One region of the Mesorhizobium sp. M7A.F.Ca.MR.362.00.0.0 genome, then DNA from elsewhere that is predicted to be linked to it. Evidence: riboswitches for the same ligand, from Rfam matches in the RefSeq annotation. Region 1 holds a riboswitch; each other region holds the start of a gene.
The links. Region 1 has a riboswitch for thiamine pyrophosphate ahead of thiC (phosphomethylpyrimidine synthase ThiC). Riboswitches for the same ligand answer to the same signal wherever they lie in the genome.
Positions count from the first base shown of each region.

Region 2: linked by a shared signal. The riboswitch ahead of EOC06_RS27650 (YkoF family thiamine/hydroxymethylpyrimidine-binding protein) and the one ahead of thiC (phosphomethylpyrimidine synthase ThiC) in region 1 are both predicted to bind thiamine pyrophosphate.
Region 3: linked by a shared signal. The riboswitch ahead of thiB (thiamine ABC transporter substrate binding subunit) and the one ahead of thiC (phosphomethylpyrimidine synthase ThiC) in region 1 are both predicted to bind thiamine pyrophosphate.

Region 1 covers NZ_RZTF01000023.1:4,562-7,832, forward strand. The annotation lists gene EOC06_RS05535 (metallophosphoesterase) at 1-172, opposite strand, end outside; gene EOC06_RS05540 (hypothetical protein) at 664-927, shown strand; TPP riboswitch at 1,245-1,361, shown strand; gene thiC (phosphomethylpyrimidine synthase ThiC) at 1,465-3,271, shown strand, end outside.
Region 2 covers NZ_RZTF01000305.1:3,145-6,415, forward strand. The annotation lists gene EOC06_RS27640 (ABC transporter ATP-binding protein) at 1-247, opposite strand, end outside; gene EOC06_RS27645 (ABC transporter permease) at 250-996, opposite strand; gene EOC06_RS27650 (YkoF family thiamine/hydroxymethylpyrimidine-binding protein) at 1,100-1,708, opposite strand; TPP riboswitch at 1,699-1,812, opposite strand; gene EOC06_RS27655 (hypothetical protein) at 2,008-2,328, shown strand; gene EOC06_RS27660 (formyltransferase family protein) at 2,368-3,271, opposite strand, start outside.
Region 3 covers NZ_RZTF01000366.1:510-3,780, forward strand. The annotation lists partial or broken gene EOC06_RS30060 (ABC transporter permease subunit) at 1-646, opposite strand, end outside; gene thiB (thiamine ABC transporter substrate binding subunit) at 898-1,896, opposite strand; TPP riboswitch at 1,940-2,054, opposite strand; gene EOC06_RS30075 (thiamine diphosphokinase) at 2,142-2,786, shown strand; gene EOC06_RS30080 (ABC-F family ATP-binding cassette domain-containing protein) at 2,788-3,271, shown strand, end outside.

The sequences.
Region 1 (3,271 bases):
TCGAAGTCGTCAGCCGCCGAAGTTTCGTCAAGACGGCACGCAGCGAAGACGCGCGTAGCTTCTGCGTTATTTTCGGAGCGAACTTGCTATCCTTGGCATCGATGTTGCTAGAGGAAGGATGCCAGTCCGGATAGTGAATATCGCCTACTTGAAGGATTCGCACCCGCCGCATAACTCGCCCCCCTGCCGAGAGCCATAGACTAATCCGTTCGCTTTTGCCAAGCGCGAACGATCATCCGCAGTGTCCTTAACGAGGTAGCCTGCACTTTTCGAGAATTGCCACGGCGGCTATTTTTCGGCTGTGAAGCACACGAGACCCGTGACGTGAGACCCAGTTGCTCAATGCCCAGTTGCTCAATGAGCTTTCTTACGAATAAGGGAGAATTTCCGCGGCCGGACTATCTCTGAGCGAGCGTGCATGACTGCCAACGGAAGGTCTTGCACGCACCCTTGCGATCTTGAGCAATGGTCGCCATGACTTTCTTCTTGCAGGCTTTTGAGTGGCCCAGCCTGCGATCACCAGACCCCACCGATTCTAAAGAGCGTGGCAGATGGGATAGTCGAGGTTGCCCGTGCACAGTCACGCTCAGGGCTTGCGCCGCCCAGAGGACACGCTGAAAAGGCAGATTGGGGCGCAAGCACGCCATTCACGAGAGGTTCGACATGAAGACCATGCAAGAAAAAGACATTCCGGCATTCGTACAAGCAGTTGTGGACGCCGGCTGCAAAATTTGCGCGATTGGCAACTTGGGATACGTCTTTGGCGATGCTGATTTCACGCCAGCGCAACGGAGGGCCGTCGAGCCACAGCTGCGTAGGATTGCTGAAATCTACGGCGAACGCGATCATCTCATGAACGAGATAGCTGTATATCTGCGGTCGATCGGACGCCATGTCGAGGTTGAGCCGAAGACAGGTATTTCCTGATGGCCGTGATCGCGAGAAGCCGTCTTCCAACCTCTGAATCCTAAAGGAGGTGACCCCCAAGGCCGTTCGTCACCTTCGACCAGAATAACCACATCCGTGACCGCCTGAGCTACTTGGTCGATACGCGCACATGGCCAATACAGTTTCTCCATCCTTCACGAAGCGAATGAGGCTTTGGCCATTCAGCCCCGGTCTACGGGGCGTGACTTGTCCCCGATGCATGCGCGAGCTCTCCGCCCGGCTGGCCGCCGGTCGTCGCCACCGGCCGAAGGCGCCCGAATGCGCTTGACAAGATAGCGTCAGCCCGTTCAACCTAAGGCATTCACCAGGGGAGTCCCGGCAAGGGGCTGAGATACTGCTGGCTTTCGCGGCGCAGTGACCCGTTGAACCTGATCCAGTTCATACTGGCGTAGGGACGGTGCAAGCGCTTTGCGGGAGTTTACGCCCGAGGTCCTGTTGCAGCAGGTCTACAGAAGCGTCTTTTCATCCTTCCGGCACAGAACTGGGTCTCCAATGCATGAGCAAAGGAGCCTCACGATGAATGCCCTCACCCCCGCCGTATCGACGGGACCACTGCCCGCCTCGCGGAAAATCCACAAGCCCGGCGTCCTCTACCCGCAGATCAGGGTGCCGATGCGCGAGATTTCCGTCCATCCGACGGCCGGCGAACCGCCCGTCACCGTCTACGATCCGTCCGGCCCCTACACCGATCCATCAGTCGAAACCAGCATCGAAAAAGGCCTTGCCCGGCTTCGCCACGAATGGGTCACGGCGCGTGGCGATGTCGAAGCCTATGACGGCCGCCACGTCCGGCCGGAAGACAATGGATTCGCCACCGGCGAGCGCCTGACACCGGAATTTCCGATACGCAATCGGCCGCTCAAGGCCAAGCAGGGCAAGGCGGTGACCCAACTTGCCTATGCGCGCGCCGGCATCATCACGCCAGAAATGGAGTTCGTAGCCATCCGCGAGAATCTCGGCCGCGAGGTGATGCGCGGCAAGCTGCAACGCGACGGCGAAGCCTTCGGCGCGGCGATCCCAGATTTCGTCACACCCGAATTCGTGCGCGACGAGGTGGCGCGCGGGCGCGCAATCATTCCCGCCAACATCAATCATCCCGAGAGCGAGCCGATGATCATCGGTCGCAATTTTCTGGTCAAGATCAACGCCAACATCGGTAACTCGGCTGTCACATCGTCGATGGCCGAAGAGGTCGAAAAAATGGTCTGGGCTATCCGCTGGGGCGCGGACACGGTGATGGACCTGTCGACCGGCCGCAACATCCACAACATCCGCGACTGGATCGTGCGCAATGCGCCGGTGCCGATCGGTACGGTGCCGCTCTATCAGGCGCTGGAAAAGGTCAACGGCATCGCCGAGGATCTGAACTGGGAGGTCTACCGCGACACGCTGATCGAGCAGGCCGAGCAAGGCGTCGACTATTTCACCATCCACGCCGGCGTGCGGCTGCACTACATCCCGCTGACCGTCGACCGGGTCACGGGCATCGTCTCGCGCGGCGGCTCGATCATGGCCAAATGGTGCCTGCACCATCACCGGGAGAGCTTCCTCTACGAGCATTTCGAGGAGATCTGCGACATCGCCAGAGCCTATGACGTCTCCTTCTCGCTCGGCGACGGCCTTCGTCCCGGTTCAATCGCCGATGCGAACGACGCGGCGCAATTCGCCGAACTGGAAACACTTGGAGAACTCACCAAGATTGCCTGGGCAAAGGACTGCCAGGTGATGATCGAAGGCCCGGGCCATGTCCCCATGCACAAGATCAAGCAGAACATGGACAAGCAGCTCGCAGTGTGCGGTGAGGCGCCGTTCTACACGTTGGGGCCGCTGACGACCGACATCGCGCCGGGCTATGACCACATCACCTCAGGGATAGGTGCCGCCATGATAGGCTGGTTCGGCACCGCAATGCTTTGCTACGTCACGCCGAAAGAGCATCTCGGCCTTCCCGACCGCAACGACGTCAAGATTGGCGTGATCACCTACAAGATAGCCGCCCATGCAGCCGATCTGGCGAAGGGCCATCCGGCAGCGAAAACCAGGGATGATGCCCTTTCGCGCGCGCGCTTCGAGTTCCGCTGGGAGGACCAGTTCAACCTGTCGCTCGACCCCGAAACCGCACGGTCCTTCCACGACCAGACCTTGCCCAAGGAGGCGCACAAGCTGGCACATTTTTGTTCGATGTGCGGGCCGAAATTCTGCTCCATGCGCATTTCCCACGACATCCGTGCCGAGGCCCAGAAGGAAGGCATGGCGGCAATGGCGGCAAAATACCGGGAGGGCGGCGATCTCTACATGCAGGCGGACGAGACTGGCGTACCGG
Region 2 (3,271 bases), on a different contig from region 1:
TCAGCGCGTCACGCTGCGGCATGAAGGCGAAATGCCTGCCGTGGTCGTCGAGCGGCGCGCCGTCGAACAACATCTCGCCCTCGCCATGCTCGGCGCCGGTCAGGAGCTGGAAGAGTGTCGATTTGCCGGCGCCCGAGGGTCCAAGGATCGAGACGAATTCACCAGCGCCGACGCTAAGCGAAATATCGGCCAGCACGTCGAGCCCACCGAACGCCTTGCGCACATGCCGCAGTTCGAGCCGGCTCATCGCTAGGCCCCCTTCCCGGCGGTTTCCTTGCCGGCCCGCTCCCAGGGCATCGCAAGGCGCTGCAGCAGTACAGTCAACCCGAACAGGACAAGGGTCAGGGCAGCGCTCACTCCGACGGCGGCAAGAACCAGGTCAGGACGGAAATTGTTCTTGGCGTTGAGCATGTAGATGCCCAGCCCCTTCGCGGCCCCCGCATATTCGGCGAAGATCGCGCCGACCACGGCGTAGGTGATGGAGATCCTCAAACCAGCGAAGAAATAGGGCAGCGCCGAAGGCAGCCGTGCCAGCATGAAGATGCGCCAGCGCCCTGCTCCCATGGCGCGCAGCATTTGCCCGATCTCGGCCTCGGTCGACTCATAACCCTCGACTAATGCAACCAGCATCGGAAAGAAGGTAACCAGCGCCACCAGCATGATCTTGGGCGCCAGCCCGAAGCCGAACCAGAGCACCACCAGCGGCGCGATCGCCACCAGCGGCAAGGTCTGGCTGACGATTAAGACAGGAAACAGCGCACGCCGCAGCGGCTGGAAGAAGTCGACCAGCATCGACAGCACGAAGGCAGCGCTGAGCGAACAGGAGAAGCCGAGCAGCGTGGCGCCGATGGTCGGAATGGCGTTGTCGGCCAGCGCCTGGCGATTGAGCAGCGCTTGCTCGAAAACGCGCGACGGCGCCGGCAGTGTCGTCGGCCTGATGCCGGAATAGGTGGCATAAAGCTCCCACGCCAGCAGGAGCAAACCGACCGAGATCATGGCCGGCATTGCCTTGACAAGAAGGCTCGCGATCGGGCGCGAAGCGACTGATGATGTGGCCACGGGAGACAACCTTTGACGGCAGCGCGAAAGCGCGGCTGGCTCAGACAGCCGACGGGCTGTTGGCCGAGACCGTGACGTCGAGGGTTACGTGGCCGGCGCCTGGTCCGAAGCGGCAGAAGGCCTCGTCCAGCGCCGAAAAGATCGCACCGGCATCACCGCGCAGTTTCGTGCAGAAATGCTTGGAACGCTCATAGACGCCGGACTGCTTGAGAAAATCGATGCAGCCGTAGATCTCGTCCATGTGGTCGTCGGTGCCCATCACATAGAGCGAGAACTGCGCCGCCGCCGACTGGCCGGTGGCAGCAGCATTGCGCACCGCCGCGATGGCCGCATCCTTGCGCGGGCCGAGTGGCCCGACAGGCCCGCCAAGTGCATCGGAGCGGCAGATCGGGTCATCCGGCTCGCCAGGGCACCCGCGCGAGATGGCGGCCGACAACACGCAATGTTTGCCGCTGCGTGCCGCCGCCACGAAGAGGTCGCGCATGGCGGGAAACAGCACTTCGGGCGGCCCGACCAGCAAGGTCGAGATGTCGTCGGTCTCGATCCTGAGCTTGTCGCGCCAGGGATCGAGCGCACCGAGCGCGCCAAGAATGACACCGACGAATTCGTCGGTCATGGGGTATAGGGAAATCTGTGCGCCTGAAAACATCGCCCGCCTCGCTCCGCTGGTATTACCCAGATCAGCTTCTAGGGTCTGTGGGCTTGCCGCCCCCGTCTCAGCCCCGACCGTACGGAGCACCCCTGTGGATGTGCGCCTTAAAGCATCATTCGAGTTCAAGGGAAAGCCGTTTTTTTAGAGCACTGCGCCAAAAGCATTGCGCCAGTCACGGTGCGCCTGAGCGGAATTTTGTCGGGAACCTTCGCCGCCGCGACCGGTTGTCCCCACAGTCGCAACGCGATCACTTTCGTAGAAAACAAGCGACGACTTCACAGAAATGGAGACAAACCATGTTCATGAAAATCCTCGCAGCTTCCGTTCTCACCATTGGTCTGGCCACGTCAGCCATGGCGCAAAGCGCCGGCAGCAACAACGCAAATGGAAGCGGCAGCGGCAAATCGGTGACGGTTGAGCCGAACACGCCGGCTTCACCGAATACGGTCGAGCCGGACACTGTCGACCCGGGCACGACCAACAGCACGACTGGCACGGTAGGGGACATGAATTCGAACGCGGATCAGAATTGCCCGACCAACCCGCAAGGCGCACAGACGGACGCCGATGGTAACGCGACGGCGCCAACGGTAAACGATAATAATTGTGGCAAGTAACCGCACACAGATGAAGCCGCTGGGCATCGCCCAGCGGCTTCATCCGTTTCTCTGGTCCGCAGCACTCGTTTTGCCGAACAGCCGGATTTGTGGAGCGGGTTTTCCGGCGGGCGGGCGCAAAAACAGGTGTTTTGAATTGAGCAGCCGTTTGAGCACTCTACCGTAGGTAAAATACAGGACCCGACCGTTGGCGAGATCGAATTCCACTGTTCCCCACCGCCTGACCGGAGCCTTTCCTGTGCAAGGCCCCAGCCTTCTGATCTGGAATCCCAGTCTGACTTTGCGCGTTCCGATTTCAAGATAGATGCCTGGCAGAAGGCCGAGCACATGCCATAGCCGTACAACATGCTCGACCGACATGGCCGGCGAGATTATCAGGTGGCTGGGCTGAAGCCGTGCCCAGACGAAGTCGCCTTTCGGCTGCGGCATTCCTGACAACAGCCCCCGGCAGTAGGCCGGCACCGCCTCGCTCACCAGAATCCGCATAGCGGTTGCCGTGCTGTCGGCCAAGGCTTCTCTCGAGGTCCAGTCAGCTTCGGAAAACGGCACCTGCCCGAGAATGTCACCCTCGTCAAAACCGGCGGACATCTTGTGGAGCGTGACGCCGCCATGAGCCGCACACCGGCCGTCCACGGCCAAGCGCTGGGTCGGATGTGGCCCTCGATAGTCGGGGAGCAGCGCCGGGTGGAGGTTGACCCCGCCTTTGGAAAAATGGCCAAGAACCTCTTGAGGGATCAAGACAGGCAAAGTGTAGCAGACCAGCACATCGGCGCGGAGGTCAGACAATTGGCGACCAAGCGCATTCCAATCGTAAGGGCGGCCAAATTCGATCAACTTGACAGGCGTGTTACCGACAAACCGCCTGAGCAGCAGCTTGCGTTGAAGCCTTCGTCGGAAATTGCCGATGCTGAAACCGGTGGGACGACGCCGGAACCCGGGCACG
Region 3 (3,271 bases), on a different contig from region 1:
TCAGCACGATCGTGAAGGATGTGATGCAGAGCATGAACACAAGCCCGGCGACGCCGGGCAGTGCGGCGCGCAGCGTTGGCCATTCGATCAGCCGGAACGCCGGCCGCGCCGCCATGCCGAGTTGGCTCGCCAACCGCCATTGGTCGGCCGGTATGGTCTGCAGCGCCTCGAGGAACAGCCGCGTCGCCAGCGGCAGGTTGAAGAAGACATGGGCGACGAGGATGCCGGACAGGCCATAGATACACGGCCAGCTTCCGCCGCCGATCAGGGCAAGCACGCCGGCGAAATAGCCGGCACGGCCATAAAGCGCCAGAATGCCGAGCGCTGCGACAATAGCCGGCAGCGCCAACGGCACGGCGAAGATCTGCAGGATGAAGGCGCGGCCGAAGAAACGTGGATGTCGCGACAGAGCCCGCGCCACGAACAGCGCCGGGATGGCCGAAAGCAGCGTCGAGAGCGCCGCTTGCCAGAGCGTGAAGCGAATGACGCGAAGCAGATAGGGATCGAAGGCTGCCCAGGCGCCCGAGAAATCATGGGCGCCCTCGAAAAGCAGGCCGGCAAACGCGCCGCCGATCAGCAGCGCGATCGCGGCAAGCGCGACAATGCCGGCGCTGACGCGGGGATCGGCTGGATGGCGCGTACGCATCTCGCGCTATCCAACCCTGCGACGGGTATTGATCGAGGGGAATATCTGGCGAAGGCCGAGCCCACCCCCCTCTGTCCTACCGGACATCTCCCCCTCAAGGGGGGAGATTGCGCACTCAGCCGCCTTCGCTATTCTCAAGAGTGGCAGGACTAAGAGAGGCGATAAAGCTGCCGATATCCCCCCCTGAGGGGGAGATGGCCGGCAGGCCAGAGGGGGGCGGCTTGGCGCAAACATGCGACGCGGCTCGCGCCCTACTTGCTCATCACCGCAAGCCATTCATCGACCCAGGCCTTGCGATTGGCAGCGACCTCTTGCGGGCTGAACAGCAAGGTCTTGGTCGGCTTGACCAGTTTATCAAAGGCCGGATTGAGCGGCTTGTCGGTCTTGCCGGCCGGGAACATCCAGTTGGTCTCGGGAATGGCATCCTGGAATTTAGGCCCGGTCATGAAGGCCATAAACTTGGCCGCCAGCGGATTCTTGGCTCCCGTCGTGGTGATACCCGCCACCTCGATCTGCAGATACTCGCCCTCCTCGAAGGAGGCGGCCTGGTAGCGCCCGGTGTTCTCGGCGATCATGTGATAGGCCGGCGACGTCGTGTAGGACAGCACCATCGGCGCCTCGCCCTTGGTGAACAGCCCATAGGCCTCGCTCCAGCCCGGCGTCACGGTCAGCACCTTCGGCTTGAGCTTGGCCCAGGCCTCCGGCGCCTTGTCGCCATAAACCGACTTGACCCACAGAAGCAGGCCGAGGCCCGGCGTCGAGGTGCGTGGATCCTGGATGACGATCTTGTCGTCGGCACTGCCTTCGACCAGCTCTTTCAGGCTTTTCGGCGGGTTCTTCAGCTTCTCGGTGTCGTAGACGACAGCGAAATAGCCGTAATCAAAGGGGACAAAAGTGTCGTCGCTCCAGCCGCCCGGTACATTGACGTCGGCCACCGTGCCATGCGGCGCGAACAGGCCTGACGCCTTGGCATCGGCGGTGAGATTGGTGTCGAGGCCAAGCACGATATCGGCCTTGGTCGATGCGCCTTCCAATCTGACGCGGTTGAGCAGCGCGACGCCGTCGGCGACCGAGACGAACTCGACATCGCAGCCGCATTCGGCCTCGAACGCCTTCTTCACCACGGGACCCGGGCCCCAGTCGGCGGTAAAACTCTCATAGGTGTAGACGGTGAGCTTGTCCTTGGCCAAGGCCGGTCCGGACAAGGCCACGACCGTTGCTGAAACAAGAGCGTATAAAAGCGTGCGCATCGGCGCCTCCTTCGTTCGAATTGAAAGGAATTGAGGCGTCGGACTGTCCGAAACGTCTAATCCCTCCGCCGGTACAAACCGGATCAGGTTCAGCGGGTTGGCGAGACTGCCTCTCAGCCGGTCCGCGAAGATCGCGTCCGGCACCCCGTTAGAGCGTTTCGACACATAGGCCGGGCCGATCCGCCACGCAAGTGGGAGTTTGCCGCCTTCCGTTTCCCGTGCCGGGCTGGTAAGGGCCACACGATATGAGCACATTCACCATCCTGCTTGGCGGCGATCTCATCCGCACGCCACGGCTCGACCGTCAGGTCGAAGGCTCCCGCGTCATCGCCGCCGACGCCGGCATAGGCCATGCGCAGTTGCTGGGCCTCGTGCCGGAGCTGTGGGTGGGTGATTTCGATTCCGTGCCGGCGAACCTGCCGGACGATCTCGCTTCCGTGCCGCGCCGGACCTTCCCGGCGGAAAAGGACCAGACCGATGGCGAACTTGCCATCGCCGCCGCACTCGAGCGCGGCGCGACCCGCCTGGTGCTAGCAGGTGCTTTCGGCGGCAAGCGAGCCGACCACGCTTTCCTGCATCTGGCGCTTGCCTTGCGCCTGGCCGAAGCAGGGACCGATGTGCTCCTGACCAGCGGCGCCCAGGAAGGCATTCCCCTGCTGCGCGGAACGGCCGGCTTCGACTATGCCGATGGCACGCTGTTTTCGGTGCTCGGCTTTTCCGAGCTTGCCGGGTTGACCGTCACCGGCGCCAAATGGCCGCTGAACCACGTCAAGGTGGCCTTCGGTTCGTCGCTGACCATTTCCAACGAGATCAAGGGCCGCCTCGAAATCGCGCTCGGCCATGGCCGCGCGATGCTGCTCGCTCATCCCTATCCCTTACCTGAAAGCTGACATGGCCCCGCCTCTTCTCAACCTCGACGGGATAAAACTGACCTTCGGCGGCACGCCGCTGCTCGACGGCGCCGCCTTGACGGCTTCGGCCGGCGACAAGATCGCACTGGTCGGCCGCAACGGGTCGGGCAAGTCGACCCTGCTGAAGATCGCCGCTGGCCTGATCGAGCCGCAGGACGGCGAGGTGTTCCGCCAGCCTTCGGCAACTGTCCGCTATTTGCCGCAGATGCCCGACATGGAGGGCTTTGCCACTGTCCGCGCCTATGTCGAGGCCGGGCTTGGCCCTGCCGACGATCCCTACCGCGCCAGCTATCTGATGGAGCATCTCGGACTGTCGGGTGAGGAACGTCCGAACGATCTGTCGGGCGGCGAGGCGAGGCGTGCTGCCCTTGCCCGCGTCATGGCGCCGGAGCCAGACATCCTGCTGCTCGATGAGCCGACCAATCATCTCGACCTCTCGGTCATCGAATGGCTGGAAGAAGAAC